DNA from 4 places in the Acidovorax sp. GW460-11-11-14-LB4 genome. Region 2 is predicted to be linked to each of the others. Evidence: predicted binding sites of a transcription regulator. Region 2 holds the regulator's gene; each other region holds the start of a gene.
The links. Region 2 encodes sigma-54, which starts transcription at its own class of promoters, with help from an activator protein. Its sites were predicted from a motif close to TGGCANGNAANCTGCTTT; they were not measured.
Positions count from the first base shown of each region.

Region 1: the regulator sigma-54 is predicted to act here: its motif matches at 6,348-6,365, upstream of AC07X4_RS21390 (TorF family putative porin).
Region 3: the regulator sigma-54 is predicted to act here: its motif matches at 2,880-2,897, upstream of AC07X4_RS13910 (transglutaminase family protein).
Region 4: the regulator sigma-54 is predicted to act here: its motif matches at 6,319-6,336, upstream of AC07X4_RS04665 (CmpA/NrtA family ABC transporter substrate-binding protein).

Region 1 is NZ_JBWKYJ010000086.1:522-8,279, reverse strand. Features, by position in the region: gene glcF (glycolate oxidase subunit GlcF) at 75-1,328, opposite strand; gene AC07X4_RS21410 (YoaK family protein) at 1,374-2,195, opposite strand; gene glcE (glycolate oxidase subunit GlcE) at 2,238-3,377, opposite strand; gene amt (ammonium transporter) at 3,635-5,182, opposite strand; gene glnK (P-II family nitrogen regulator) at 5,219-5,557, opposite strand; gene AC07X4_RS21390 (TorF family putative porin) at 5,601-6,311, opposite strand; gene AC07X4_RS21385 (YifB family Mg chelatase-like AAA ATPase) at 6,526-7,758, shown strand, end outside.
Region 2 is NZ_JBWKYJ010000066.1:4,184-11,941, reverse strand. Features, by position in the region: gene argS (arginine--tRNA ligase) at 1-1,408, shown strand, start outside; gene AC07X4_RS19195 (SPOR domain-containing protein) at 1,424-2,080, shown strand; gene AC07X4_RS19190 (thiol:disulfide interchange protein DsbA/DsbL) at 2,193-2,849, shown strand; gene lptA (lipopolysaccharide transport periplasmic protein LptA) at 2,958-3,617, shown strand; gene lptB (LPS export ABC transporter ATP-binding protein) at 3,614-4,396, shown strand; gene AC07X4_RS19175 (RNA polymerase factor sigma-54) at 4,396-5,997, shown strand; gene AC07X4_RS19170 (acyl-CoA thioesterase) at 6,079-6,561, shown strand; gene AC07X4_RS19165 (THUMP domain-containing class I SAM-dependent RNA methyltransferase) at 6,558-7,758, shown strand, end outside.
Region 3 is NZ_JBWKYJ010000035.1:25,420-33,177, forward strand. Features, by position in the region: gene AC07X4_RS13910 (transglutaminase family protein) at 1-2,867, opposite strand, end outside; gene AC07X4_RS13915 (alpha/beta fold hydrolase) at 3,029-3,751, shown strand; gene panC (pantoate--beta-alanine ligase) at 3,822-4,661, opposite strand; gene panB (3-methyl-2-oxobutanoate hydroxymethyltransferase) at 4,698-5,579, opposite strand; gene nadC (carboxylating nicotinate-nucleotide diphosphorylase) at 5,758-6,606, shown strand; gene nadA (quinolinate synthase NadA) at 6,603-7,733, shown strand.
Region 4 is NZ_JBWKYJ010000006.1:58,516-66,273, forward strand. Features, by position in the region: gene AC07X4_RS04630 (TRAP transporter substrate-binding protein) at 1-990, shown strand, start outside; gene AC07X4_RS04635 (hypothetical protein) at 1,150-1,443, opposite strand; gene AC07X4_RS04640 (DUF4148 domain-containing protein) at 1,528-1,818, opposite strand; gene AC07X4_RS04645 (hypothetical protein) at 2,058-2,312, shown strand; gene AC07X4_RS04650 (CBS domain-containing protein) at 2,355-2,792, shown strand; gene AC07X4_RS04655 (ABC transporter ATP-binding protein) at 3,020-3,853, opposite strand; gene ntrB (nitrate ABC transporter permease) at 3,850-4,812, opposite strand; gene AC07X4_RS04665 (CmpA/NrtA family ABC transporter substrate-binding protein) at 4,876-6,120, opposite strand; gene AC07X4_RS04670 (ANTAR domain-containing response regulator) at 6,639-7,265, opposite strand; gene AC07X4_RS04675 (branched-chain amino acid ABC transporter substrate-binding protein) at 7,523-7,758, shown strand, end outside.

The DNA.
Region 1 (7,758 bases), on a different contig from region 2:
TCGGGGCTACAGGCACCAAACGGGCCAGATTCCAGCACACGCAGTGAGGGCCCGGCGTCTCGCCCAACGCGCCGTCAACCCGCGCGCAGGGCCTCGTCCAGCACCTCCACCCAGTGCCGCACAGGCGTCCCCGTGCCGCTTTGCAGATGGGTGATGCAGCCGATGTTGGCCGACAGGATCATGTCGGGCGGCTGGTTGCCGAAGGCCTCGCCGAGCACGCCGAGCTTGCGGTCGCGCAGCTGGTAGGACAGGTCGGGGTTGAGCACCGAATAGGTGCCTGCCGAGCCACAGCACAGGTGGGCATCGTTGCGCGCGGTGCGCAGCTTGAAGCCCAGCTGGTTCAGGTGCGCCTCCACCCCGCCGCGCAGCTTCTGCCCGTGCTGCAGCGTACAAGGGGGGTGGTAGGCGTACAGGGTGTCCGGCTGGTTGACCCTGCCCTGCAGCTTGGTGGCCAGCTCGGGCAGCATGGCGGGCAGCAGCTCCGACAGGTCGCGCGTGAGGCTGCTGATGCGTTCGGCCTTGGTCGCGTACTGTGGGTCGTCTTTCAGGATGTGACCGTATTCCTTGACGGTGACGCCGCAGCCCGAGGCGTTCATGACGATGGCCTCGACCCCACCTGCGGCCACCAGCGGCCACCAGGCGTCGATGTTGGCGCGCATCTCTGCCATGCCGCCAGCCTGGTCGTTGAGGTGGAATTTGACGGCGCCGCAGCAGCCCGCCTTGGATGCGATCACGGTCTGGATGCCTACCGCGTCAAGCACGCGGGTGGTGGCCGTGTTGATGTTCGGCATCATGGCCGGTTGCACGCAGCCCGCCAGCATGAGCACCTTGCGCGCATGTTCACGCGTGGGCCAGGCGCCAGCATCCTGCGGTGCGGGCACCTTGGCCTTCAGCGCCTCGGGCAGCAGGCCGCGCACCATTTGCCCTGCCTTCATGGCAGGGGCGAACAGCGGCGAAGGCAGGCCCTCCTTCAGTGCCCAGCGCAGGGCTTTTTCGCCCACGGGGCGGGGCACTTTTTCATCGACGATCTTGCGACCGATGTCCACCAGGTGGCCGTATTGCACGCCACTCGGGCAGGTGCTTTCGCAGTTGCGGCAGGTGAGGCACCGGTCCAGGTGCATCTGGGTCTTGCGCGTGGGCTCGGCGCCTTCGAGCACCTGCTTGATGAGGTAGATGCGGCCGCGCGGGCCGTCCAGCTCGTCGCCCAGCAGCTGGTAGGTGGGGCAGGTGGCGGTGCAAAAGCCGCAGTGCACACATTTGCGCAGGATGGATTCGGCCTCCAGGCCATCGGCGCGGGCGCGGTATTCGGGGGAGAGCTGGGTTTGCATGGGGTGCAGCCTGGGCGAAGAGACAAAAATTTCGGCGGAGGTTGGTCAGCGCGCGGCCGGTGGGTCCGCTGGCGGGGCCAGGCTGGGGTCGCCCGGCGCGGCCGGCGCCGAGGGCTTGCGCAAGGGGCGGCGCAGCCTGGCGCGGTCGGCCCACAGCGGTGGCAGCGACAGGGCCAGCAGCACCAGCGCCAGCGGCACCACAAACACAAAGCCCACGTGCTTGAAGCCCGCAGCCCCCGCAATGCCGCCCACCAGGAACATGCCCACCAGCCCGGCAAACAGCCGCAGCCGGGCCTGGTTGGCACGCACCTGCGATTCGGGCGCAGTGCCCGTGCGGTTCCAGTAGAGCATCTTGCCCATCTCGATGCCCAGGTCGGTCACCACGCCCGTCATGTGGGTGGTGCGGATCTGGGACGAGGACATCTTGGTCACGGTGGCGTTCTGCAGCCCCATGATGAAGGACAGCAGCAGCACCGTGAGTGGCACCGCAAAAGGCGTGGGCCAGCTGAGAGTGATGGCGCCCACCAGGCCAAACAGCAGCATGAGCACGGACTCCAGCAGCAGCGGCAGCGCGTAGGTGCTGCGCAGCCGGCGCTGGCGCGCCCAGTTGACCATGATGGCCGTGGTGCCCGCCCCCGACATGAAGGCCCAGAGCGCGCCCACGGCGCCCAGCACAAGCTTCATCTGCCCCAGCACCAGGTTGTCGGCCAGCGACGACAGGAAACCCGTCATGTGCGAGGTGTAGAGGTGCACCACCAGAAACCCCCCGGCATTCACCGCCCCGGCGTTGAACGCCAGCAGCAGGCCCAGCACCTGGTTGCTCGCAACCGTGCGGTGGTGTCCGGTGAGGTGAAAAAGGCGTCGCATGGCCAGGGTGGCGGTGGTGGCTGTGAGGGGGGGTTGGCTTGCCTACCAGGCCCGCGCCATGCGGCCGGGGTTGAAGATGCCGGCAGGGTCAAAGCTGTGCTTGAGGCGGGCGTGGATTTGCTCCAGCGCCTTGGATTGCAAGTCAAAAGCACCGCTGGCGCCGGATTTATTTGCCTCGGCAGCTACAAAAAGAGAAGCACTCCCACCCACCGCCCGGGCGGCTTCGCGCAGCGCGTCTCCGGTGGACTCGGGGGCCTGCACCCAGCGCAACGCCCCATGCCATTCCACCAGTGGCTGCACGCCGCCGGGCAAAGCCAGCACCGGCGCGGTGGCGGGCACCGACAGGCGCCATAGGGCGCGGTCAGGGCGCGTGGCCCGGTCGGTGAACCACGGCAGGGTCTGCTCGCGGCAGGCGGTCCAGTCAGCGGCCACGGTGGCGTTGTCCATGCGCGTGCCACCCATGGTCTTGCACGCGGCCTCCACCGCCGCCACGGCGCCGCGCAGACGCACATAGAGGGTGCCTGCGCCTTCGTCCACCGCCGCGTCTTGTAGCCAGCAACTGGCGTTAAGGGGTAGCGGCTGGCCGCCCCAGGCGTGCAGCTTGCGCAACGCATCGGCCTGGTTGATGCCCTCGAACCGGAGCGTGGCCTCGCCGGGGGCCACGGGCAGCACCTTGAGGCTCACTTCGGTCAGCAGCCCCAGCGTGCCCCAGGCACCGGCCATGAGGCGCGCCACGTCATAGCCCGCCACGTTCTTCATGACCTGGCCGCCGAAGGTGAGCAGCTCGGCCTTGCCGTTGAGCAGGGTCACGCCCAACAGATAGTCACGCACCGCCCCCACGCTGGCGCGTGCCGGGCCGGACAGGCCGGCCGCCACCATGCCACCCACCGTAGCGGCGTCTGCAGGAGTCTTGGCGAAATGCGGGGGTTCAAAGGGCAGGCACTGGCCTTGTTCGGCCAGCGCGGCCTCCAGCTCGGCCAGCGGGGTGCCGGACCGCACGGTGACGACCAGCTCGCTGGGCTCGTAGCTCACGATGCCACGCAGCACCCGGGTGTCCAGCACCTCGCCGTGCAGCGCCAGGCCATGGAAGTCCTTGGTGCCCCCGCCACGGATGCGCAACGGGGTCTGGTCGGCGGCGGCAGCGCGCACGCGCTCAGTGATCGGGGCGAGGGAAAAGTCCATCCGTGCATCGTAGCGGCAGCGGTCCGCCGCACGGCATGCAGGGGGCGTGAATTTTTTGAACAGCGGACGTGCAAAGGACTGGCGGATGCCATGGGGCCTTTGGCCCCCTGGCGCGCCAGTCCCACACGCGTCACCCAACGGTACGAAAAAAGCCCGCCGGTGGTCGGCGGGCTGAAGTAACCAGAGGAGTAACTCGCTTGTTCTTATTGCGACGCCACGGTGCCACCAGACACCGCAGCGCGTAGGGCGCAGAGCGATCAGCGGTTGTACGCCGTTTCGCCGTGCGAGGTGATGTCCAGACCTTCGCGTTCGTCTTCTTCCGAGACACGCAGGCCCACCGTCAGGTCAACCACCTTGTAGGCCACGAAGGACACCACGCCCGACCACACGATGGTCAGCAGCACGGCCTTGGCCTGTGTCCACACCTGGGCAGCGATGGAGTAGTCGGCAGAGGTCACCATGGTGGCGGTCACCCAGTCGGCCACGTAGCCAGGGCCACCCAGACCAGGGGCGTTGAAAACGCCGGTCAGCAGGGCACCCACGATACCGCCGATGCCGTGCACGCCGAACACGTCGAGCGAGTCGTCCGCACCCAGCAGCTTCTTGAGGCCGTTGACACCCCACAGGCAGGCAAAACCACCCACCAGACCGATGACCAGCGCACCGCCGATACCGACGTTGCCGGCAGCCGGCGTGATGGCCACCAGGCCCGCCACAGCACCCGACGCTGCACCCAGCATCGAAGCCTTGCCGCGCATCAGCGCTTCACCCATGCACCATGCCAGCACGGCAGCAGCGGTAGCCACCAGCGTGTTGATGAAGGCCAGGGCTGCAAAACCGTTGGCTTCCAGGGCAGAGCCGGCGTTGAAACCGAACCAGCCCACCCACAGCAGCGAGGCACCGACCATGGTCAGCGTCAGGCTGTGAGGCGCCATGGCTTCCTTGCCGTATCCAATGCGCTTGCCCACCATGAACGCACCCACCAGGCCCGCCACAGCGGCGTTGATGTGCACCACGGTACCGCCAGCGAAGTCCAGAGCACCCCACTGCCAGATCTGGCCTGCCTTGCTGGTCATGGCGTCGGCCACTTCCTTGGAGGCGTAGGCATCAGGACCCATCCAGAACCACACCATGTGGGCGATCGGCAGGTAGCTGAACGTGAACCACAGGACCATGAACAGCATGACGGCGCTGAACTTGATGCGCTCTGCGAACGCACCGACGATCAGGGCGCAGGTGATGCCGGCGAACGTGGCCTGGAAGGCGGCAAACACCACTTCCGGAATCACGACACCCTTGCTGAACGTGGCCGCGTTGGCAAACGTGCCTGCGGCGTTGTCCCAGATGCCCTTCATGAACAGCCGGTCGAAACCACCGATGAAGGCACCGCCTTCGGTGAAGGCCAGGCTGTAGCCGTAGATGAACCACAGCACCACGATCAGCGAGAACGTGACCATCACCTGCATCAGCACGGACAGCATGTTCTTGCTGCGCACCAGGCCGCCGTAGAACAGCGCCAGGCCAGGCAGGACCATCAGGATCACGAGGATGGTGGAAGTCATCATCCACGCGGTGTCACCCTTGTTGGGGACAGGAGCAGGCGCTTCTGCGGCGGGCGCTGCAGGCGCAGCGGCGGCAGCAGCAGCCGGTGCAGCCGCTGCGGCAGGGGCAGCAGGGGCTTCAGCCGCTGGTGCAGCCGCAGCGGGTGCCGAGGCCTCTGCCGTGGCGGGCGCCTGGGCGAGGACAGCCGATCCGCCGGATAGCAGACTCAGCCCCAGAATGAAGGAAGCAAGCAGTTTTTTCATGGCGTTTCTCTTCTTGTATGGGATGCGGCCTCGCCCTTACAGGGCTTCCTTGCCGGTTTCGCCAGTGCGGATGCGCACCACCTGCTCCAGGTGGGTCACGAAAATCTTGCCGTCACCGATCTTGCCGGTGCGCGCTGCGGTCTCGATGGACTCGATCACGCGGTCCACCAGGTCGTCGGCCACGGCGGCCTCGATCTTGACCTTGGGAAGAAAGTCCACCACATACTCTGCACCGCGGTACAGCTCGGTGTGGCCCTTCTGGCGGCCAAAGCCCTTGACTTCGGTCACCGTGATGCCTTGCACGCCGATGTCGGAGAGCGCTTCGCGCACTTCGTCGAGCTTGAAGGGCTTGATGATGGCTGTCACCATTTTCATTTTCAGTTCCTCCGGAATGGGCGCCACCGGCGCCCATTGAGACTTACAGGGTTTTGGTGAGCGTGACGATCACGCGCGACTTGTTGACCGGGCCGTAGAAGGCCTTCTTGGTGGCGCCAACCACGGCAGCGCCGAGGGACACGCCGCCGCCGAAGTCGTACGAACCGCCCAGGCTGTAGTCCATGAAGTTGGGGGCCGTGATGTCACCACCAAAGCGGGTGAAGCCGACCGACGCCTTCAGCGTGGTGCTGGGGGCCACTTCCTGGGCAAACGCCAGGTTCAGGTAGCCGGTGTTGCGGCCCTTCATGCCAGGACCTGCGTAGGCAAAGTAGTCCTTGGACAGGGTGTGCGAGTACTTGGCCGTCACGGGGCCGAAGGTGGCAGCGCCATAGACTTCGGTGGTGTTGCCCGCGCTGTTGCCGGGGTAGATGTAGGTCAGCAGGCCCACGTCCAGGTCCACGTCACCGGCCTTGAACTTGTAGCCGCCGTAGATGTCGGATTCGAGCGAGTTGCCGGACAGCCAGTTGACGCTGGAGTTCCAGTTGCCCACGTAGAAGCCGGTTTCGCCGAAGGTGTAGTCAAAGCCGCCTTGCAGTGCGGGCTTGACGGCCTTGACCTTGGACGTGTCCTGGTCCTGGCCACGGAACTTGTAGTTCGTGGTCAGGCTGACGTTGGCGGTGAGCTGGGCGCTGGCCAGCATGGGAAGGGTTGCAACAAGGGCAACGCCCAGGGTCTTGATGATGGCGCGGGTCATGTTTCCTCCGGTTGGACAAAGTAGGGACAAGCGCTTTAAGCACGGACCGTGCCACACCAAGGTGCACGGCGCGCTGCACGGTTGCGTTGCGTTACAACAATCCCCAGTACAGTGGCGGTGACCGCGTCCGGCATGTTGCACCCAACTGGTGCAGACACCCAACAGACCGCGCTAAAAAACCACAAAACGCACCCATCTGGGGAGAAATCGCTTCATGAGTCTTGCTTTGGTGCAAAGCCGCGCCCTTCTGGGGCTGCAGGCGCCTGCAGTCACCGTCGAAGTGCATCTGGCCAACGGTTTGCCCAGCTTCACGCTGGTCGGGCTGGCCGAGGTGGAGGTGAAAGAAGCCCGCGAGCGCGTGCGCTCCGCGCTGCAGAACGCGGGGCTGGAGTTCCCGTCGAACAAACGCATCACCGTCAACCTTGCCCCCGCCGACCTGCCCAAGGATTCGGGCCGCTTCGATCTGCCGATTGCGCTGGGCATCCTCGCCGCCAGCGGTCAGGTGGATGCCAGCCGCCTGGCAGGCTACGAGTTTGCGGGCGAGCTGTCGCTGTCCGGCGAGCTGCGCCCCGTGCGCGGCGCGCTGGCCACCAGCCTGGCCCTGCAGACCCAGCAGATTGACGCACAGCTGGTGCTGCCGCCCGGCAGCGCCGAAGAGGCCGCCCTGGTGCCCGCCGCGCGCGTGGTGCGTGCGCGGCACCTGCTGGATGTGGTGCGGGCGTTCCTGCCACCGGGCAGCACGGCCGGTGGCGATGCCGACGTGGCCAACGACGGCTGGACCCGCCTGCAGGCCACCGCGCTCACCGCCAGCACCACCGGGCCCGACATGGCCGACGTGAAGGGCCAGGCGGGCGCCAAGCGCGCGCTGGAGATTGCAGCGGCTGGCGGCCACAGCCTGCTGATGGCCGGGCCACCTGGCTCGGGCAAGTCGATGCTGGCGCAGCGTTTTGCCGGGCTGCTGCCCGCGATGACGGTGGACGAAGCGCTGGAGAGCGCCGCCATTGCCAGCCTGGCGGGGCGCTTTCGGCCCGAGGCTTTTGGCGTGCGCCCCACCGGCCAGCCCCACCACACGGCCAGCGCGGTGGCGCTGGTGGGCGGTGGCTCGCCACCCCGGCCGGGCGAGATCTCGCTGGCCCACCAGGGCGTGCTCTTCCTTGATGAACTCCCGGAATTCCCCCGCGCTGCGCTAGAGGCTCTGCGCGAGCCGCTAGAGACCGGCCACATCACCATCGCCCGGGCAGCGCAACGCGCGGAGTTTCCGGCCCGGTTCCAGATGATCGCGGCGATGAATCCGTGCCCCTGCGGCTTTCTGGGCTCCACGCAGCGCGCCTGCCGCTGCACGCCCGACCAGGTGCACCGTTACCAGGCCAAGCTCAGCGGCCCGCTGCTGGACCGCATCGACCTGCATGTGGAGGTGCCCGCCCTGCCCGCCGAGCAGCTGGTGCAG
Region 2 (7,758 bases):
GCGTGAGGTGCTGGCTGCGGGCGAGCGCTTTGGTTACCAAGCCAGCAACGGCCAGCAGGTGCTGGTCGAGTTCGTGTCGGCCAACCCCACGGGCCCGCTGCACGTGGGCCACGGCCGCCAGGCCGCGCTGGGCGATGCGATTTGCAACCTGTTCAGCACCCAGGGCTGGAAGGTGCACCGCGAGTTCTATTACAACGACGCAGGCGTACAGATCGACACGCTGACCAAGAGCACGCAGCTGCGCGCCAAGGGCTTCAAGCCTGGCGACGACTGCTGGCCCACCGACAGCGAGAACCCGCTGGCCAAGAACTTCTACAACGGCGACTACATCGCCGACATCGCCGAGGCCTTCAAGGCCAAGGCCACCGTGAAGGCTGACGACCGCGAGTTCACGGCCAACGGCGATGTGGAGGACTACGACAACATCCGCCAGTTTGCGGTGGCCTACCTGCGCAACGAGCAGGACAAGGACCTGCAGGCCTTCAACCTCCAGTTCGACGAGTACTACCTCGAATCCAGCCTGTACACCAGCGGCCGCGTCGAGGCCACGGTGAACAAGCTCGTAGCCAACGGCAAGACCTACGAGCAGGACGGTGCGCTGTGGCTCAAGTCCACCGATTACGGCGACGACAAGGACCGCGTCATGCGCAAGCAGGACGGCACCTTCACCTATTTCGTGCCCGACGTGGCGTACCACATTGCCAAGTGGGAGCGCGGCTTCACCAAGGTCGTCAACATCCAGGGCACGGACCACCATGGCACCATCGCCCGCGTGCGCGCCGGCCTGCAGGCGGCCGATGTGGGGATCCCCAAGGGTTACCCCGACTACGTGCTGCACACCATGGTGCGGGTGGTCAAGGGCGGCGAAGAGGTCAAGATCAGCAAGCGTGCCGGCAGCTATGTCACGCTGCGCGATTTGATCGAGTGGACCAGCAAGGATGCGGTGCGCTTCTTCCTGCTCAGCCGCAAGCCCGATACCGAGTACACCTTCGACGTGGACCTGGCCGTGGCACAGAACAACGACAACCCCGTGTACTACGTGCAGTACGCGCATGCCCGCATCCAGTCGGTGCTGCGTGCGTGGCAAGAGGCGGGCGGTGGTGATGTGGCTTCGCTCAAGGATGTGGACCTGTCTGCCCTCGAAGGCCCGCAGGCCCAGGCGCTGATGCTGCAACTGGCCAAGTACCCCGAGATGCTCACCGCCGCCGCCGACGGTGAGGCGCCACACGATGTGACCTTCTACCTGCGCGACCTGGCCGCCAGCTACCACAGCTATTACGATGCCGAGCGCATCCTCGTGGACGACGAGGCTGTGAAGAAGGCGCGCCTGGCGCTGGTCGCTGCCACCGCCCAGGTATTGCACAATGGCCTGGCCGTGCTGGGCGTGTCGGCCCCGGCCAGAATGTAAGCAGTTACTACCAATATGAAAAAGCAACAGACGGGCGGGACCATTGTCGGCTTCATCGTCGGGGTCATCGTGGGCCTGGGCGCGGCGCTGGCCGTGGCCGTGTACGTGACCAAGGTGCCGGTGCCCTTCCTGAACAAGGGCAATGGCCGCGGTGCCGACCTAGACGCAGCGGAGTCCCAGAAAAACAAGAACTGGGACCCGAACTCGCCGCTGTATGGCAAGAACCCGGCCCGCCCTGCGGCGCCAGCGGTGGCGGCAGCCGCGTCAGCGCCTGCATCCGCTCCCGCCCCTGAGGTGCGCGCCGCCGCGTCGGCTGCCAAGCCTGCCGCGAGCAAGCCAGACGCCAAAGCCGAGGCCAAAGCCGAGAGCAAGCCGGGCGCTGACCCGCTGGGCGATCTGGCCGTGGCCAAGGCCGCGGCCAAGGGCAGTGTGGACCCGTTTGACTACTTTGTGCAGGCGGGCGCCTTCCGCACCCAGGCCGACGCAGACGCCCAGCGCGCCAAGCTGGCCATGCTGGGCTGGGAGGCCCGCGTGAGCGAGCGTGAGCAAAATGGCCGGGCGGTCTTCCGGGTGCGCATCGGTCCTTTCACCAAGCGTGACGATGCCGAAGTGCTCAAAGAGAAACTCGATGGCGCCGGGCTGGAATCGGCGCTGGTGCGTGTGCAGCGCTGATCGGCCTGTGGCTGTGAACAGGGGCCTGTGCATACAGCGCCACCACCAGGGCTGAACTTTTTGTAAAGGGATGTCTCACATCCCGCATACCTGAACCAGGAGAGTCTTTGTCATGAAACGCCGTGAGTTTTCTTTGTCCGCCGCCTCTGCGGTTGCCGCTTCTGCCCTGACGCTGCCAGTGGCCAACCCCGCGATGGCGCAAGCCCGCCAGTTCAAGGAGGGCAAGGACTTCAAGCGGCTGGACAAGCCCGTCACCCCCGATGCGCCGGCCGGCAAGGTCGATGTGATCGAGTTCTTCTGGTACAGCTGCCCCCACTGCAACGCCTTCGAGCCCACGCTGGACGCCTGGGTCAAGGCTGCGCCCAAGGACCTCTCCATCCGCCGCGTGCCCGTGGCGTTCAACGCCAGCTTCGTGCCCCAGCAAAAGCTGTACTACACGCTCGAAGGCATGGGCAAGCTCGAAGCCCTGCACGCCAAGGTCTTCCGTGCCATCCACGTGGAAAAGGCCAAGCTCGCCAAGGACGACGAAATCCTGGCCTGGGTGACCCAGCAGGGCGTTGATGCGGCCAAGTTCAAGGAGGTCTACGGCTCCTTCAGCGTGGCCAACCAGGTGCGTCGCGCCTCGCAGCTGCAAGATTCGTACGGTGTTGAGGGCGTGCCTTCCATGGGTGTGGCAGGCAAGTACTACACCGACGGCACGATGGCCGGCAGCATGCAAACCGTGTTGCAGGTGGTCGAATACCTGGCGGCCACGGCACGCAAAGCCTGACGATGTGCCGACCCTGTCGGCAAGTTGTCCCAAAGGCCCGCTGACGCGGGCTTTTTTTTCGGGGTGGGTACCATCGGGTGGCTACAATCATTGCAAGATTCGTGCCCTATGACCCACCGCCTACTCCCCCTCCTTGTGCTCGCAGCCCTGACCGGCCTTGCGGGCATGGCATATGCCGAAAAGGCTGACCGTGCCAAGCCCATGAACATCGAGGCCGACGCCCTGCGCCACGATGAACTCAAGCAGACCAGCGTGTTCTCGGGCCGCGTGGTGATGACCAAGGGCACCATCGTGCTGCGCGGCGCGCGGCTGGATGTGCGCCAGGACGCCGACGGCTACCAGTACGGCGTGGTCACGGCCGAGGCGGGCAAACGGGCGTTCTTCCGCCAAAAGCGCGACACCGTGGCGGGGGCGCCTGACGAGTTCATCGAAGGCGAAAGCGAAGTCATCGAATACGACGGCAAGGCCGACAACGTGCGCTTCATCACCCGCGCCGAACTCCGCCGGTACCGTGGGTCGGTATTGAACGACGAGATCACCGGCGCCGTGATCGTCTACAACAACCTCACCGATGTGTTCACCGTCGATGGCCAGAAGGCACCAGCCTCTTCTGCCGCAGCGGGCGACACACCAGCGCCCGGTGGTCGTGTGCGCGCCGTGCTGGCGCCCAAAGACCCTCCGCCCGGCGCGGCAGCCCCGGCCCCAGCGCCTGACGCGCCCGCACCGGCGCTGCGCCCCAGCAACAGCCTTGGCGGCGGCGCCAAGTGAGCGGGCCTGCTGTGAGTACCGGTCCTGACTCCCAGGCGGGTAGCCGCCTGGAGGTACAGCATCTGGCCAAATCCTATGGCAGCCGCAAGGTCGTCAAGGATGTGTCGCTGGTGGTGCAAAAAGGCGAGGTTGTGGGGTTGCTCGGCCCCAACGGCGCGGGCAAGACCACATCCTTTTACATGATCGTGGGCCTGGTGCGCAGCGATGCAGGCGATATTCGCATCGACGGCCACTCGGTGGCCCACATGCCCATCCACCGCCGCTCTCGGCTGGGTCTGTCGTACCTGCCGCAAGAAGCCTCGATCTTCCGCAAGCTCACCGTCGAAGAAAACGTGCGTGCGGTGCTGGAACTGCAGCGCGCCGATGACGGCCAGCCGCTGTCGCGCGACGCCATCGAAGAACGCCTGACGGCACTGCTGCAAGAGCTGCGTGTGGACCACCTGCGTGCCTCGCCCGCGCTGGCACTGTCCGGTGGCGAGCGCCGCCGCGTCGAGATCGCCCGCGCCCTGGCCACCCAGCCGCGCTTCATCCTGCTGGACGAGCCTTTTGCCGGCATCGACCCCATCGCAGTGATCGAGATCCAGCGCATCATCGGCTTCCTCAAGGCACGCGGTATTGGTGTGCTCATCACCGACCACAACGTGCGCGAGACGCTGGGCATCTGCGACCACGCCTTCATCATCAGCGACGGCCGCGTGCTGGCGCAGGGCACGCCCTCCGAGATCGTGGACAACGCCGAAGTACGCCGCGTGTACCTGGGCGAGCATTTCCGCATGTGATGAAGCCTGGACTGTCGCTGCGCGTCTCGCAGCACCTTGCATTGACCCCCCAGCTCCAGCAGTCCATCCGGCTGCTGCAGTTGTCCACGCTCGAACTCTCGCAGGAAGTCGAGCAGATGCTCGACGAAAACCCGTTCCTCGAACGCAATGCCGACGAAGCACCGCGCGAGGAGTTTGGCCTGGAAGCCGCCGACACGCCCGCGCAGGCCGACGACTACAGCGCCGATGATGCTATGTTTTCAGGAGCTGTCGGCGCAAGCAGTACTGGCGCTGAGAGCCAAAACGAGGCTGAAATCCCCAGTGCAGGTGCCGACGAGCCCGACTGGAGCGGCGACGGCACCGTCGAGATGGCGCCCAACGACGCCGAGTGGGGTGGCGACGCCCCTGCGCGCACCCGCAACGATGCGGAAGGCGACGAGGCCGACGCCACCGAGCTGGCCCGTTCGCACGAATCGCTCACCGCCTTTTTGCACCGCCAGGCACTGTCGCTGCGGCTGTCTGAAGTGGACACGGCCGCGCTGCGTTTTCTCATCGAATCGCTGAACGACGACGGCTACCTCGAAGAGCCTCTGGAAGAACTCGCTACCAGCCTGGCCGGGCCCGACGACCTGGAACAGATCGAAGAACTGGTGCACCGCTTCACCGTGGCCCAACGTCTGCTGCAGAGCCTGGAGCCCGTGGGCGTGGGCGCGCGCAACCTGGCCGAATGCCTGACGCTGCAGCTCACCGCGCTGGCGGCCGACGAAGACAGCGACGCCGACCCCGAGACCGTGCAGACCGCGCTGCGCATCTGTCAGCAGCCGCTGGAGATGCTGGCCCGCCGCGACATCCGCCGCCTGACGCAGCTGTGCAGCGAAGGTGGCGTGGCCGGAGAAGAACGCACCCGGTCTGCCATGGCACTCATCGCCCGCCTGGAGCCTCGCCCTGGCCGCCGTTTTGCCGACGTAGAGCGCAACATCATCATCCCCGACGTCATCGTGCGCAAAGCCGGTCGCGCCAACGGGCGGGACGGCCAGCACAACTTCATCGTGCAGCTCAACCCCGACGTGATGCCCCGTCTGCGCGTGCACGACATCTACGCAGGTGCGCTACGCGGCCACAAGGGCGGCGAGGGCCACCAGGGCATGCAGCAGCGGCTGCAGGAGGCGCGCTGGTTTATCAAGAACATCCAGCAGCGCTTTGACACCATCCTGCGCGTCTCGCGCGCCATCGTCGAGCGGCAGAAGAACTTCTTCACCCACGGCGAGCTGGCCATGCGCCCCCTGGTGCTGCGCGACATCGCCGACGAGCTGGGCCTGCATGAGTCCACCATCAGCCGCGTGACCACGGCCAAGTACATGGCCACGCCGATCGGTACCTACGAGCTGAAGTACTTCTTTGGCTCTGGCCTGGGCACCGAGACCGGTGGCAATGCGTCCAGCACGGCCGTGCGCGCACTGATCAAGCAGTTCGTGTCCGCCGAAAACCCGGCCAAGCCGCTGTCCGACAGCCAGATCGCCGAGATGCTCAAGGAGCAGGGCATCGAATGCGCCCGCCGCACCGTGGCCAAGTACCGCGAGGCGCTCAAGATCGCGCCGGCGAATCTCCGCAAAGCGCTGTAGTCGCTCTGGCAGCTGGCGCACGGTGCGCCTGCGCTGCCGTAGTCTTTTCTGTTGTTTCCGTATTACCCACCGCAGCCCACCATGGCCCGCATCGTCTTCGACCTCCCACCGCACTTCGGCTTTGCCACCGAGCTGCAGATCTACATCAGCCACGTGAACCAGGGCGGGCACCTGGACAACGCGCAGTTGCTCAGCCTAGTGTCCGAAGCGCGGGTGCGCTTCTTTCAGTCGCTGGGGTACCCCGAGGCGGATGTGGGCGGCCTGTCCATCGTGGTGGGCGACATCGTGGCGCAGTACAAGTCCGAAGGTTTCCATGGCGAGACCATGCGGGTGGAGATGGCCCCGGCAGACTTCAACCGCTACGGCTTCGACCTCGTGTTCTGCATGACCGAGAAGACCTCCGGCCGCGAGGTGGCGCGCGGCAAGATCGGTATCGTCTTCATCGGCAAGGCCGACCGCAAGGTGGCACTGATCCCCGAATCCATCCGCCAATTGCTGCTGGCCCGCGCGGGAACGCCGGATTCCCATGCATTGTCCGAGCGCGTATCCTCCCCATCGACATGAACCAACTCCAACTTTTTCTCCCTTGCGCCGCGGGCGTCGAGGGCTTTCTGGCCGACGAGGTGCATGCCATCACCGGCCTCACGGGGCAAGACCTGCTGGTGGGCCGGGGCGGTGTGCTGTTGCGCGCCTCGTGGCGCCAGGCCATGCAACTCAACCTGCACAGCCGCCTGGCCCAGCGCGTTCTGGTGCAACTGGCGCACCGCCCGTACCGGTCTGAGAACGACCTCTACGCCATGGCCAGCGAGGTGGCCTGGGAGATATGGTTCACCACGCGCCAGACCTTCAAGGTCGAGGTGACGGCCCAGCACAGCCCGCTGCAGAGCCTGAACTTCGCGGGCCTCAAGGTCAAGGACGCGGTGGCCGACCGCTTCCGCCACAAGAGCGGCGTGCGCCCCGATGTGAACACCCAGTGGCCCGATGTGCGCATCCACCTGCACCTGACCACCGACGAAGCCACGATCTACATCGACACCTCGGGCGAGCCGCTGTTCAAGCGCGGCTGGCGCGAGGACAAGGGCGACGCGCCGCTCAAGGAAACCCTGGCCGCCGCCATGATCGCCGCCAGCGGCTGGGACCCGCATGGCGACAACCCACAGCCCCTGTACGACCCCTGCTGCGGTAGCGGCACCATCGTGGTCGAGGCCGCACAGATCGCCTGCCGCATCCCGGCGGGCATGTTGCGGCGTTTTGCGTTCGAGAAACTGCTGCCGTTCCAGGCGCATGTCTGGAGTGATATAAAAAACGAAGCTGAAAGTGCAATATGTACTAGCGCTGTCCCCCTGTTTGGCAGTGATGTCGCCTTCCGCATGGTTGATTTTGCGCAGCGTAACGCCGAGCGCGCGGGCGTGGCCGACGCCGTGCAGCTGCGCGGCGGCGACGCCCTGCAGCGCATGCCACCCTGCGAGCAACCCGGTGTGATGCTGCTGAACCCGCCCTACGGCGAGCGCATTGCCGCCGCCGGCACTGCAGGCCGCAACGCCAGCGAGCGCGCCGCCGACCGCGCCCAGGGCATGGCCGTGGGCCGCGAAGAGGCGCAGACCGAAGACGGCGGCGAATTCTTCAGCCAGCTCGCCACGCACTGGAAGAAGAACTACAGCGGCTGGACGGCCTGGATGCTCACGCCCGACCTGAAACTGCCCGGCAAGATGCGCCTGAAGGAATCGCGCCGCGTGCCCATGTGGAACGGGCCCATCGAAT
Region 3 (7,758 bases), on a different contig from region 2:
ACGTCGTGCATGTCCTGCTGGATGAAGGTGGGCAGCATCCAGCGGTCGTGCAGCTCGGTGCCCCAGCGGGCGGCGGACGCGCGGTAGGGCGCCTTCCAGAAGCGGGCGATCAGGGCGCGCAGCAGCAGCTGTTGCACCACGCTCATGTGGGCATGGGGCGGCATCTCGAACGCGCGCAACTCCAGCAGGCCCAGCCGGCCGGTGCTGCTGTCGGGCGAGAACATCTTGTCGATGGAAAACTCGCTGCGGTGCGTGTTGCCCGTCACGTCCACCAGGATGTTGCGCAGCGTGCGGTCCACCAGCCAGGGCGGCATGTCCTGGCCATAGGTTGCGCGGTTGGTTTCGATCTCGCGCAGTGCAATCTCCAGCTCGTACAGCTGGTCGTTGCGCGCCTCGTCCACGCGCGGCGACTGGCTGGTGGGGCCGATGAACAGGCCGCTGAACAGGTAGCTCAGGCTGGGGTGGTTGTGCCAGTACAGCAGCAGGCTGGCCAGCAACTCGGGCTTGCGCAAGAACGGCGAGTCGGCCGGTGTGGCGCCGCCCATCACAAAGTGGTTGCCGCCACCGGTGCCGGTGTGGCGGCCATCGGTCATGAACTTCTCGGCCGACAGGCGCGTCTCCCACGCGGCCTGGTACAGAAACTCGGTGTGCTGCACCAGCTCCTTCCAATGGCTGGCGGGGTGGATGTTCACTTCGATCACGCCCGGGTCGGGCGTGACTGCCAGCACCTTCAGGCGTGCGTCGCGCGGGGGCGGGTAGCCTTCGAGCACGATCTTCATGCCCAGCTCTTCGGCCGTGGCTTCGATGGCGGCCAGCAGGTCCAGGTAGTCATCCAGGCGCGCCAGCGGGGGCATGAAGACGTACAAAACGCCGTATTTCTCGCCCACCTTCTCGGCCTTGGGGCCGCTGGCTCGGCGCGGATCGCGCACCTCCACGCACAGCGCCGTGCGCGACAGGCCTGCGGCCGACTGGAACTTGCCCGGGGGCTGCGTAGCTGCCTGCGGGTCGGGCTGACCGGACAGGCGCGCGTTATCACCACCCGAAGTGCTCTGCGTTACGCGCCGTGCCTCGCCAGGGGCGGTGGCGCCTGCCAGGTAGGGCAGGTCGCGGTCGCCAGTGACCGGGCCTGCTGGCACGGAATACCGCGCCCGCAGAGTGGTGGCAGCGGCCAGCGGGCTTTGGGGTGCGGTCGGGTCTTGCGGGATCAGGTGCTCGGTGTCCGATGCCTTCACCCAGGGCAGGGCGTCCAGCGGCAGGCGGTAGCCCATGGGCGAATCGCCGGGGATGAGCAGCATGCGGTCGTCGCGGAAGAACCACGGCCCCGTGCTCCATACGCTGCCCGCCAGCGTGCCTGCGCCTTCGCCTGCCTGCAGTGGCAGCACATAGCCCACAACGCTGTCGAGTTTTTGCTCGAACACGCGGCGCAGGCGTGCGCGCTCCAGCTCATCGTCCAGACGCGCGTCAAACGGGTCCACGTTGACCGGCAGGCGCCGCTCGCGCCACAGGTAGTAGAAGGTGTCCTCATAACCGGGCTGGATGTAGCGGTCCGTCACGCCCAGCTTGCGCGTGAGGTGGCGCACAAAACGCTCGGCGTCGGCGCTGGTGTAGTGCGAGGGGTTGCGCTCGTCGGCAAACAGCGCGGGGTTCTGCCACGCGGGCTGGCCGTCGGCGCGCCAGCAGATCGACAGTGCCCAGCGCGGCAGCTGCTCGCCCGGATACCACTTGCCCTGGCCAAAGTGCAGGAAGCCGCCCTGGCCGTATTCGGCGCGCAGCTTGTGCGTGAGTTCGGTGGCAAAGCCGCGTTTGGTGGGGCCCAGCGCGTCGGTGTTCCACTCGGGCGCGTCGCGGTCGCCCACGGCCACAAAGGTGGGCTCGCCGCCCATCGTCAGCCGCACGTCGCCCGCCACCAGGTCGGCGTCCACCTGCTCGCCCAGCGCCAGCACAGCCTGCCACTGGTCTTCGGTGTAGGGCTTGGTCACGCGGGGCGATTCGTAGATGCGCGTCACGCGCATTTCATGGCTGAACTCCACCTCGGCCTTGTCCACGCCGCCTTCAATCGGCGCGGCGCCCGAGGGCTGGGGTGTGCAAGCGAGCGGGATATGGCCCTCGCCCGCCATCAGGCCGCTGGTGGCATCCAGGCCGATCCAGCCCGCGCCGGGCAGGTAGACCTCGCACCAGGCGTGCAGGTCGGTGAAGTCGTGGTCGGTGCCGCTGGGGCCATCGAGCGCCTTCACATCGGGGGTGAGCTGGATCAGGTAGCCCGACACAAACCGCGCCGCCAGCCCCAGGTGGCGCAGCAGCTGCACCAGCAGCCAGCCCGAGTCGCGGCACGAGCCGCTGGCCTTTTGCAGCGTCTCCTCGGGCGTCTGCACGCCGGGCTCCAGGCGGATCAGGTAGCGGATGTCCTGCGATACCTGCTGGTTGAGCTTGACCAGGAAATCGATGGTGCGCTGCTTGCTGCGGTCCACCTTGTCCAGATAGGCCTGCACCAGCGGTGTCATCGGGTCGGTGGCCAGGTAGGGCGCCAGCTCCTGCTGCACATCGCTGCTGTACTTGAACGGGATGTTCTCGGCCTCGGGCTCCAGGAAGAAGTCGAAGGGGTTGTACACCGCCATCTCCACCACCAGGTCCACCGTGACCTTGAACTCGCGCGTCTTCTCGGGGAAGACCAGCCGCGCCTGGTAGTTGGCAAACGGGTCCTGCTGCCAGTTGATGAAGTGCTGCGCAGGCTCGACCTTGAGCGAATACGAAATGACGTTACTGCGGCAGTGGGGCGCGGGCCGTAATCGGATGGTCTGCGGCCCGAGGCCTACCAGCCGGTCGTATTGGTAATGCGTGACGTGGTGGAGCGCGGCGTGGATAGGCATATGCAGGCCATGCTAGCAAGTCCCGAGCCATCGCGGGCAACTATTCCAGGGGCGGTGACAAGCCGTCATCGGCTGTTCACAATGTGCGGTCCGTGCCCCGCTGCTGGGGCTGTCTCTCTTTAGCTTATCGCGCACCAACTTGGTGATGCCCTGATTCACCCATGTCCCATTCCCCCCAACTACTGCTCCTGCCGGGCCTGGCCGCCGATGAACGCATGTGGCGCGGCGTGCTGCCGCTGCTGCCCGCCGCGCTGCGCCCCGAGGTCGCCACCGCCCACCAGGATGTGAACCTGCACCGCATCGAAGACTTTGCCGCACGCCTGCTGGCGCAGCACGCAGGGCCGCTGGTGCTGGCGGGTGCGTCGATGGGCGGCATGATCGCCATGGAGGCCGCGCGCCAGGCGCCGCAGCGTGTGGCAGGGCTGGCGCTGCTGGGTACCACCGCGCGGCCCGAGACGCCCGACATGCGTGCCCTGCGCGAAGGCGCCATCGAGCTGTTTGAACAGGGCCGCATGCGCGAGGTCATCGAGCCCAACGTGGCCCTGGCCTTCCACCCCGTGAACGCCGCCAAGGCGGACCTGGTGCAGGCCTACCTGGACTTTGTGCTGGATGCGGGCCCCGACCACCTGGTGCGTCAGAACCGCGCCGTGATCCATCGGCCCGATGCGCGGGTGCATCTGCCGCAGGTGGCCTGCCCCGTGCTGGTGGTGTGTGGTGCGGCCGACCAGCTCACGCCGCCCGAATGTTCTGCGGAGATCGTGGCGCTGATGCCCAGCGCCGAACACCACCTGCTGCCCGACAGCGGCCACATGCTGACCATGGAGCAGCCCGAGGTGGTGACCCGCTTGCTGGTGCAGTGGCTGGCCCGCAACGGGTGGATTTGAATGGATTGAAGAGTTTTTGGCTGCAAGCGCTAGTGGAAAATGCCTGAGCAGCTATGAAAATAGTAGCTAATCAGAACTCCAGGTTGTCAATCAGCCGCGTGCTGCCCAGCCGCGCTGCACCCAGCGCCACCAGCGTGCCTGCGGCATCGTCGGCCGTGGCGGGCAGCAGGTCGGCCCGGCGGCGCACCGTGAGGTAGTCGGGCGCCCAGCCCCGTGCGCGCAGCGCGTCTTGCGCCTGGGCCTCCAGCGCGCTGCGGTCGCTGGCGTCCAGCCACTGCTGCGCCAGCCGCTTCAGGGCCTGCGACAGGGCTACGGCCTCTTGCCGTTCTTCCAGGCCCAGGTAGCCATTGCGCGAGCTCAACGCCAGCCCGTCGGCCGCGCGGCAGGTTTCGCCCGCCACGATGTCAATGGGCAGCGCAAACTGCCGCACCATGTGGCGGATCACCATGAGCTGCTGGTAGTCCTTCTTGCCAAACACGGCCGTGCCGCCGGTCTGGCCCAGCACGCAGGCAAACAACTTCATCACCACCGTGCTCACGCCCACAAAAAAACCGGGGCGGAAATGCCCTTCCAGCATGTCGGCCAGCACCGGGTCGGGGTGCACCTTGAAGGTCTGGGGCTCGGGGTACAGGTCTGTCTCGCGCGGGGCAAACAGCACATCGCAACCGGCGGTCTGGAGCTGCGCGCAGTCGGCCTCCCAGGTGCGCGGGTAGCTGTCAAAGTCCTCGTGCGGGAGAAACTGTAGGCGGTTCACAAAGATGCTGGCCACGGTCACATCGCCCAGGGGCTTGGCCTGGCGCACGAGGGCGATGTGCCCATCGTGCAGGTTGCCCATGGTGGGCACAAAGGCGGGACGGCGGTAGGGGGCCAGGGCCTGGCGCAGGTCGGCAATGGAGCGGGCAATCAGCATGGGGTCGGAGGGGTCAGAAGGAGAGAGGAAAAGGGCTCACCAGGCGTGCACAGCGTTGTCCGGGAAACGCCCTTGCTTCACGGCCTGCACATACGCCTCCAGGGCGCCGCGCACGCTGCCCGCGTCCTGCATGAAGTTGTGCACGAACTTCGGCATCTTCCCGAGGTTCATGCCCAGCATGTCGTGCAACACCAGCACCTGGCCGGCCGTGCCGTTGCCCGCGCCGATGCCGATGGTGTGGCAGTGCGGCAGCTCGGCCGTGATGTCTGCGGCCAGCGCTGCGGGCACCATCTCCAGCACCAGCATGGCGGCGCCTGCGTCCTGCAGTTCATGCGCTTCTTTGCGTAGGGTGCGGGCGGCGTCGTCGGTCTTGCCCTGCACGCGGTAGCCGCCCAGCGCGTGCACCGTCTGCGGCGTCAGGCCCAGGTGGGCGCACACCGGCACGCCACGCTGCACCAGGAATTCCACGGTCGGAGCCGTCCAGCCACCACCTTCGAGCTTGACCATGTGCGCGCCCGCCTGCATCAGCACGCAGGCGCTGCGCAGCGCCTGCTCTCGGCTCTCGGCGTAGGTGCCATAGGGCAGGTCGGCCACCAGCCAGGCCGTGCCCTGCACGCGATGCAGGCCGCGCGCCACGCTGGCCGTGTGGTAGGCCATGGTGTCCAGCGTCACTCCCACCGTGCTGGGCAGGCCCTGGCACACCATGCCCAGCGAGTCGCCCACCAGAATGCACTCCACCCCCGCCGCATCGGCCACGGCCGCAAAGGTGGCGTCGTAGGCGGTGAGCATGGTGATCTTGTTGCCCGCCGCGCGCATTTGCGCCAGGCGCGGCAGGCTCACGGGCTTGCGCTGGGGCAGGGGCGATGCGGGCGGCAGCGTGCCGTAGGGCGTGGCGGAAACAGGGCTGGTGGCGGTCATGTAGCGCGGTGGAGCCAAAAAATTGCCGCGAGTCTATGCGACCAATACTGGGTGTACTTATTGGTTTCCAGCGCGGGCCCCAGGGGTCAGCGCTGGCACAGTGGCCTTTGCGTTCCCGGTATGCTCGCGGCCCATGACAGCTGCGACATATTCCGCACATTCCCCCGCAAAGACCCCCATGAGCGATACCGAAGTGAAGGCCCTGGCCCAGGCCGATGTGGCCCGCGCCCTGGCCGAAGACGTGGGCACCGGCGACCTCACCGCCGGCCTGATCGACCCCGCCCGCCGCGCCCGCGCGCGCATCCTGGCGCGCGAAGCCGCCGTCATCTGCGGCGCCCCCTGGGCCGAAGCCGCGCTGCGCGCCCTCGACCCCACGGTGCAGATCACCTGGCAGGTAGCCGAGGGTCAGCGCTGTGCCCCCGATCAGGTGGTGCTGGAGCTTGAAGGCAATGCCCGCGCGCTGCTCAGCGCCGAGCGCACGGCGCTCAACTTCCTGCAACTGCTGTCGGCTGTGGCCACCAAGACCCGCACCTATGTGGATGTGGTGGCTGGCACCCGCGCCCACATCGTGGACACGCGCAAGACCATTCCCGGCCTGCGCCTGGCGCAGAAATATGCCGTGCGCGTGGGCGGCGGCACCAACCATCGCATTGGCCTGCACGATGCGGTGCTGATCAAAGAGAACCACATCGCTGCTGCGGGAGGCGTGACCGCCGTGCTGCGCGCGGCCGAGCGGGTGGCGTCTCAGGCAAAGTTCATCGAGATCGAAGTGGAAACCCTGGAGCAGCTGACCGAAGCGCTCAATGCGGGCGCCAAGATGGTGCTGCTGGACAACATGCCCCTGACCATGCTGCGCGAGGCCGTGCGCATCAATGCAGGCCGGGCGATTCTGGAGATCTCGGGCGGCGTCACGCTCGATGGCCTGCGCGCACTGGCCGAGACCGGCGTGGACCGCATCTCCATCGGCACGCTGACCAAGGACGTGAAGGCCACGGACTTTTCCATGCGCCTGCAGGAGCTGTCATGACCACCGCTGTACTGAACCGCATCGACGTGGAGTACGAGCAGCCGCTCGATGCCGAGGAAGGCGCCGTCTGCTCCACCAAACACGCCTGGGCGCGTGTGCCGCCTGAACCTTCGCAGGCTGAGCGTGTCGCGCTCAAGGACAAGATCCGGCGCCTGCTCAAGGAAAAGAATGCGGTCATGGTGTCGCACTACTACGTGCACCCGGACCTGCAGGACCTGGCCGAGGAAACCGGCGGCCTGGTGAGCGACTCGCTGGAGATGGCCCGCTTTGGCCGCGACCACGCGGCGCAGACCCTGGTGGTGAGCGGCGTGCGGTTCATGGGCGAGACGGCCAAGATCCTGAGCCCGGAAAAGACCGTGCTCATGCCCGATCTGGACGCCACCTGCTCGCTGGACCTGGGCTGCCCCATCGACGAATTCAGCGCGTTCTGCGACCAGCACCCCGACCGCACTGTGGTCGTCTACGCCAACACCAGCGCGGCCGTTAAGGCGCGCGCGGACTGGCTCGTCACATCGAGCTGCGCGCTCGACATCGTGAGCGCCCTCAAGGCCGCAGGCCAGAAGATCCTGTGGGCGCCCGACCGCCACCTGGGCGCCTACATCCAGCGTGAGACGGGCGCCGACATGGTGTTCTGGAACGGTGCCTGCATCGTGCATGACGAGTTCAAGGCGCTGGAGCTGGAGCTGCTCAAGCAGCAGCACCCGCATGCCAAGGTGCTGGTCCACCCCGAGAGCCCCGCCGACGTGGTGGCCCTGGCCGACGCCGTGGGCTCCACCAGCGCCATCCTCAAGGCCGCGCGCGAGATGGACTCCACCGAGTTCATCGTGGCCACCGACAACGGCATGATGCACAAGCTGCGCACGCTCAACCCCGGCAAGATGTTTTACGAAGCCCCCACGGCGGGCAACAGCGCCACTTGCAAAAGCTGCGCGCACTGCCCTTGGATGGCGATGAACGGCCTGGCCGATGTGGCCCGCGTGCTGGAGACCGGTGCGAACGCTGTGCACGTGGACCCTGCACTGATTCCGCGTGCGCGCCAGCCGATTGACCGCATGCTGGCCTTCACGGCGGCGCTCAAGAACGGTCAGCCCACCGGCGCACTGTTGCCCCACCTGGGCGCTGCCTGAGTGCGCACGACGTGTTGATGTTTGC
Region 4 (7,758 bases), on a different contig from region 2:
GCCCTGTCGGTCGCTGCCATCACCTGCTCGTTCCAGGCCGCAGCCCAAGACTTCAAGCCGCGCATCATCCGTTTTGGCTACGGCCTCAACGAGGACTCCAACCAGGGCCGGGCCACCAAACTGTTTGCCCAGGAAGTGGAAAAGGCCTCGGGCGGCAAGATGAAGATTCGCGCCATAGGTGCTGCTGCGCTGGGCTCTGACGTGCAGATGCAGCAGGCCCTGATCGGCGGCGCGCAGGAGATGATGGTGGGCTCCACGGCCACGCTGGTGGGCATCACCAAGGAAATGGCGATCTGGGACACGCCGTTCCTGTTCAACAACGCCAAGGAAGCCGACGTGGTGCTCGATGGCCCCGTGGGCCAGAAGGTGATGGACAAGCTGCAGGAAAAGGGCCTGGTGGGCCTGGTGTACTGGGAGAACGGTTTCCGCAACCTCACCAACAGCAAGCGCCCGGTCAACAAGCTCGAAGACATGGACGGCATCAAGCTGCGCGTGATGCAGAACAACGTGTTCCTCGACAGCTTCAAGACCCTGGGTGCCAACGCTGTGCCGCTGCCGTTCTCCGAACTCTTTACCGCGCTGGAAACCAAGACGGTGGACGGCCAGGAGAACCCCTACAACACCATCCTGTCGAGCAAGTTCTATGAGGTGCAGAAGTACCTCACGGTGACCAACCACGTCTACAGCCCCTGGATCGTGCTGGTCAGCAAGAAGTACTGGGATGGCCTGTCGAAGGCTGAGCAGAAGGTGCTGCTCGACGCCGCCAAGAAGAGCCGCGACTTCGAGCGCCAGGACACGCGTGCCGAGGCCGACAAGGCGCTGGCCGACCTCAAGGGCAAGGGCATGCAGGTCAACGAACTGCCCGCCGCCGAAGCCAACCGCATGCGCGAAAAGCTCAGCGCCGTGAACGCCAGCATTGCCGCCAACGTGGGCGAGGGCTTGTGGAAGGAAGTGCAAGGGGCCGTGGCCCAGGCGCGCGCTGGCAAGTAAATCGGGGTGGACGCCATTGGCAGCCTTTGAGCTGTCGATGGCAGGCTTCGAACCTCTCCGTGTCGCGAAGCGCCATGAAAAAGGCCGAGACCCCTGTTGGGGCCTCGGCCTTTTGGCATTTGCAATCTTTCATCTGCACCGAAGTGCAGGCCGGTCCAATTACAGGGAGCCGATTTCGCCGGAAGAGATCTGGCCAGTGCGCACAGCTTCAGCAGCCTGGGCACGCACAGCAGCACGGTCAGCGGTGGACTTGTAGGTCACCACACGCGAACCAGCGGGTTCAATGCTGCGTGTTTGAGCCACGGTAGCGGCTTCGGCTTGCACTTCAGCGCGGGTGCGGTTGGTTTCGAACTTGGTGGCGAATTGCGAAGCATCGGCTTCGTCAGCCTGGGCACCAAAAGAGGCGAAAGCAGCAACAGCAGCGATGGAGAGGAAACGGGCAGTCTTGTTCATGATGAAACTCCTATGAAATTCGAAAAATGGGAACGAGGTGTCTGGAATACGCGGTGGGTGAAGCTGTGGATTCAAAAAATTGAATCAACCGCCTTCAGCAGGGCCCACGCGGCCAGTGCGCATGGCTTGTGCAGCAGCTTCGGCACGCACGGCAGCGCGGTCAGCCGTGGACTTGTAGGTCACCACGCGGGAGCCTGCGGGCTCTTGGCTGCGCATTTGCACAGCCGTAGCGGCTTCGGCGATCACTTCGGCGCGGGTGCGGCTGGTTTCGAATTGGGTGGCGAACTGCGAAGCGTCGGCTTCGTCGGCCTGGGCACCGAAAGAAGCGAAAGCAGCAACAGCGGCGATAGACAGGAAACGTGCGGTGTTGTTCATGATGGAAATCCTTGAAGTTAAAAAAGCGTCTCAAAAAACCGGGTGAAGATCAGAAACGACTCGCTTCGCACCGGGTTCGGTGAGTCGCCTTGCGGGTTCGGCTCATCGATGGGATGAACTGTACGCCGGTGCTGTTCAGAGAAAAACCACTGAGTCGCGAACTAACTGTTCCAGTATTGGAAACAATCTTCCGGGCCGTCTGCCGTGTCTGCCTACCCTCGGAACCCTGGCGGTTTGCCATGGAATCCGCCGGGCGCTGGCAGGCAACAGATGCCGCAGAGGTGAACGTGGTCGGTGCGTTGAACATGGGCTCCATCGTGCCGGGGCAGGCCGGGGGCGTCGTCTCGCCGCGGTTTCGCTTCTTTTCAGTTTGTTTCGCGCAAGGCGGTATGCAACTGCGCAGAAACATCCGTTGCATTCGCCGTGCAACAGATGATCAAAAAGCGCCGCACATGGGGCTTGCGCGGGTTGCGCCCACGGGGCTTATGGGCTGAAATCTCCCTGTGCCCGTTTCCGTTTTCACGAGGGAGGTTTCCATGACCGCAGTCGCCAAGATTCTTCAGTCCAAACCCGATGCCACCGTCCATACCATCAGCCCTGCTGCTTCCGTGCTGGACGCCCTCCAGCTCATGGCTGACAAGGGCATTGGCGCGCTCATCGTGACCGAGGGCGCGTCCATCGTCGGCATCTTCACCGAGCGGGACTACGCCCGAAAAATCGCCCTCATGGGGCGCACTTCAGCCGTCACCCAGGTCAAGGATGTGATGACCTCGGCCGTGATGTTTGTGCGCCCGGACCAGACCAGCGAGCAGTGCATGCAGCTCATGAGCAACAACCGCCTGCGCCACCTGCCCGTGGTGGACAACGGCAAGCTGGTGGGCATGATTTCCATTGGCGACCTGGTCAAGGACATCATCTCCGAGCAGAAATTCATCATTGAGCAGTTGGAGAACTACATCACCGGGAGTCACTAGGAGCAACCCCCTGAGGCGCTGCGCGCCTTCCCCCTTCTCTCGAAGGTCTGCGCCATGCGGGATGGGGGACGCACCCAGAGCGGCGGGGCAGCCCTTGCGCGGGTGCGCTGGTCTGGAGCTGCGCGCGTGCGGCGGCTCTGCCAAGCGGACACAGCGAAAAAGGGCTCTGACCGATCTGGTCAGAGCCCTTTTGTTTTGGGCGGCCGGGTGCGCTGCTGACCGGCCGCTCAAGCGGCTTTTTCGACGTGCCCCTGGCGCGTGTACAGAAAGTCGATCACCGCCTTGCGGTAGTGCACATACTGCGGGTCCTCGGCCAGCTCCACGCGCTTGCGGGGGCGGGGCAAGTCCACGGTCAGCACCTCGCCAATCGTGGCGGCCGGGCCGTTGGTCATCATCACGATCTTGTCGGACAGCAGCACGGCTTCGTCCACGTCGTGGGTCACCATCACCACGGTGCTTTGGGTGCGCGCCACGATCTCCAGCAACTCGTCCTGCAGCTTGGCGCGGGTCAGGGCGTCGAGCGCGCCGAAGGGCTCGTCCATCAGCAGCACCTGGGGCTCCATGCTCAGGGCCCGGGCGATGCCCACGCGCTGCTTCATGCCGCCCGAGATTTCACCGGGGCGTTTTTGCCCCGCGTGGGTCAGGCCCACCAGCGCCAGTGCGGCGTCGGTGCGGGCCTTGAGTTGGGCTTTGGTTTCCTTGGCGCCAAACACGCGCTCCACGGCCAGGTAGATGTTGTCAAAGCAGGTGAGCCAGGGCAGCAGCGAGTGGTTCTGGAACACCACCGCGCGCTCCGGCCCCGGGCCCTTGATCTCCTTGTTGGCGCACAGCAGCGCGCCGTTGGTGGGCGTGGTCAGGCCGGCAATCAGGTTGAGCAAGGTGGACTTGCCGCAGCCCGAGTGGCCGATGAGCGCCACGAACTCGCCCTTGGCAATCGTCAGGTGAATGTCGCGCAGCGCCGGGAACAGGCCCTTGGCCGTCTTGAAGGTCTGCTCGACGCCGTGGATCTCGATGAACTTGGTGCTCATGGAAGGGTGGGTGGATGGAGCTGTCGTGTTCATGCTTTCACCTCTTCAAACGTAAATGCGGTGGCCAGCTTGATGAGTGCAAACTCCAGCAGCAGCCCGACGATGCCGATCACGAAGATTGCGATGATGATGTTCTTGACGTTGAGGTTGTTCCACTCGTCCCACACCCAGAAGCCGATGCCCACGCCGCCGGTCAGCATCTCGGCCGCCACGATCACCAGCCACGCGGTGCCCACGGCCAGGCGCACACCGGTCAGCATGTAGGGCAGCACGGCGGGGAACAGGATCTTGGTGGCGATCTTCCATTCGCTCAGGTTGAGCACGCGCGCTACGTTCATGTAGTCCTGCGGTACGCGCTGCACACCCACGGCGGTGTTGATGATCATGGGCCAGATGGAGCAGATGAAGATGGTCCAGATGGCCGCCGGGTTGGCGCCCTTGAAGACCAGCAGACCGATCGGCAGCCACGCCAGCGGCGACACGGGGCGCAGCAGGCTGATGAGCGGATTGAACATGCGCGACAGGAAGTTGAAGCGTCCGATCACAAACCCCGCCGGAATGCCCACCAGCGCCGCCATGCCGAAGCCGATGGCCACGCGCTGCAGGCTCATCAGCACATTCCAGCCCACGCCTTGGTCGTTGGGGCCGTTGCGGTAGAAGGGGTTGCTGAACACTTCCAGCGCCTGTAGCCAGGTGTCCTTGGGGCTGGGGATGCTGCCGCCCGTGGTGGTGGAGACCACCGCCCACAGGCCGACGAGCAGGCCCAGGCCACACAGCGGCGGCAGCACGGCCAGCCAGAAGCTGCGCGAGAGGGCGGACCAGTCGCGGCCAGTGGCCACGCTGGAGGGCGTTGCAGGCGCCTTGGGGGCAGATATCGCAGCCTTTTGGCTTCTTGCGCTAGTGGATGATGCGCTTGCAGCTACAGTATTCATAGCATTCTGTGCGGCCACGGGGGCTGCATCCAACGGGGAGTGAAAGACGGCACTGACCATGGTGTTCTCCTGTGCAGGGCTTGCTTGCGGGGTGGCCGGGCGGGCGCTGGGGCAGGGTTGCCGTCAGGCCTTGATCTTGAAGCCGTCGGCGTACTTGGCGGGGTCCTTGCCATCCCACACCACGCCGTCGATGAACTTGCTGGTGCGCAGCACATCCTTGGGCACGCTGATCTTCATGGCGCTGGCGACCGACTTGTACAGGTCCACCTGGTTCACTTCCTTGGCCACGGCCAGGTAGTCGGGGTGGCTCTTGAGCAGGCCCCAGCGCTTGTGCTGGGTCAGGAACCACATGCCGTCGGACAGGTAGGGGAAGTTCACCGCGCCGTCGTTGAAGAACTTCATGTGGTTGGGGTCGTCCCAGGTCTTGCCCAGACCGTTCTGGTAGCGGCCCAGAATGCGCTGGTTGATGGCGTCCACACCCGTGTTCACATACGCCTTGCCGGCCACGGTCTCGGCCATCTTCATCTTGTTGGACAGGCTGGCGTCGATCCACTGGCTGGCTTCGAGCACGGCCATCATCACGGCGCGCGTGGTGTTGGGGTACTTCTTGACGAACTCGGCCGTGGTGCCCAGCACCTTCTCGGGGTGGTCCTTCCAGATGTCCTGCGTGGTGTTTGCCGTGATGCCAATGCCATCCATGATGGCGCGGTGGTTCCAGGGCTCGCCCACACAAAAGCCGTCCATGTTGCCCACGCGCATGTTGGCCACCATCTGCGGCGGGGGCACGGTGATGAGCTTGGCGCCCGACAGCGGGTTGATGCCCGCCGCTGCCAGCCAGTAGTGCATCCACATCGCGTGGGTGCCGGTGGGGAAGGTGCCCGCAAATGTGTATTCACGCTTCTCGCTGGCCATGAGCTTGGCCAGGGACGGGCCATCCACCGCACCCTTGTCGGCCAGGGCCTTGGAGAGGGTGATGGCCTGACCGTTGTTGTTCAGGTTCATCAGCACGGCCATGTCCTTCTTGGGGCCGGCGGTGCCCAGGTGCACACCATAGACCAGGCCGTAGAGCACATGGGCAAAGTCCAGTTCGCCGTTCACCAGCTTGTCACGCACGCCGGCCCAGCTGGCTTCCTTGTTGGGGACGATGGTCACGCCGTATTTCTTGTCGAAGCCCAGCACCGAAGCCATGACCACGCTGGCGCAGTCGGTCAGCGGGATGAAGCCGATCTTGACTTCCTTCTTCTCGGGGGCGTCGGAGCCCGCTGCGTGGACGAGCGCGCGCAGCGCGGGGCTTACACCCACAGCGCCCACGGTGGCGGCCTGCAGCACGGTGCGGCGGTTGAGGCTGGTTTTCAACAGATCGGTCATGGGGCATCCCTGGTGGCGTGAAAAACAAAAAAGGCGTCCTCACACTGCGCCTGGCTGCATCAAAGCAACGCCGGGAGCGGGTGGGGACGCCTTTGTCCTGGGTGGAGCCTGGAACGGGTCCGGGGCTCCTTGCCAGCACCGGCCCGCCGTTGGGTCAGTGCTGTCAGTGGTCAGACCTGCATTGGTCTTGCACTGTGCAATGCAAAGCGCGTGCCAGCGTGCGCTGCGCCATGTTGGAGCGTTGGTTGCTATGGAATAGATAGCTGTCTGCGCTTGATCAATAAGCGCTACACGCCTGCGGGGCTTGCAGCAGGGATGTTCTTGTTGTGATCAGTGTGTTCGCACTGCCTTTGTGCGGCGCACCATTTGGGAGGGGCCTTGGAATTGGGCGCGGCCCAGGCGAGGGATGCCAAGCAAGGGCCGCACCGCAGCGAGGGCATCGTCCCCCTTCCCGAATGACGCAATCATTCGAGAGAAGGGGGAAGCGGCGCAGCCGCTCAGGGGGCTGTTCTCTGGTTTTACCCTAGCAGATCCATCACGTCCAGCATGCGCTGGGCCACGTCCACGAGCTTCAGGCCCTTGTCCATGGCGGTCTTGCGCAGCTTTTCGTAGGCGGCCTGTTCGGTCAGGCCCTGGCGCTGCATCAACAGGCCCTTGGCGCGGTCGATGGTCTTGCGGTCTTTGAGCTCGGTCTTGGCGTCGGCCAGCTCGGCGCGCAAAGCCTGTTCGTGCTGGAAGCGGGCCATGGCCACGTCCAGAATGGGGCGGATGCGCTGCGGTGCCAGGCCCGCCACGATGTATGCAGACACACCGGCCGCCACCGCGTCCTTCACGTGCGAGGTGTCTTCATCGTTGGTGAACATCACGATGGGGCGGCGTTCGTCGCGTGTGGCCATCACCACATGCTCCAGCGCGTCGCGGGCCTCGCTCTCGGCGTCCACGATGATCAGGTCAGGCTGCAGCTGGGCAATGCGCTCGCTCAGAAACACGTCGGCGGGCAGCGTGGCCACCAGGTTGAAGTTGTTCTCCAGCAGCCCGATGCGCAGCGCCCGCGACCGTTCCGCCTGCTCCACGGCGTGTTCGTCGTCAGGGTCGGCGACTGCCAGATCCGGGGCAACCACCACGATGCGCAAAGCCTCATTCATACCCGTAAGCATAAGCAATTTTTACGCCACAAATTGGTGCGCCGGGGTGGTGCACGGCCCCAGAGCGCCGTCGCGATGGGCTTTCACCCAGGGCCCATACCAGCCCCAGGCCCGCCAGGCCTGGGTGCCCTGGCCCCCGTTGTGGGGCCTGAAAGTTGCTAATACTGACACCGTGGGAGGGCATACCCGGTAGCCCGCTCAGCAGGGCGTCGCATATACATCTGGTCGCACAGACACACTGAAATGGAGTTTTTTGCATGAACAAGCACATGAACCGGCGGCGCTTCTCGGCCAGCCTGGCCTTGACCGCAGTGGCGACTGCTGCACTCCTGACCGGATGCGGCAAGGTGCCGGACACCATCAAAATTGGTGTTGCACAGCCCTTGAGCGGCCCGCTGGGCGCCCTGGGGCAGGATCTGCTCAATGGCGTGAAGCTGGCGGTGGAGGAACTCAACAAGTCCGGCTACACCGTGGACGGCAAGCGCGTGACCTT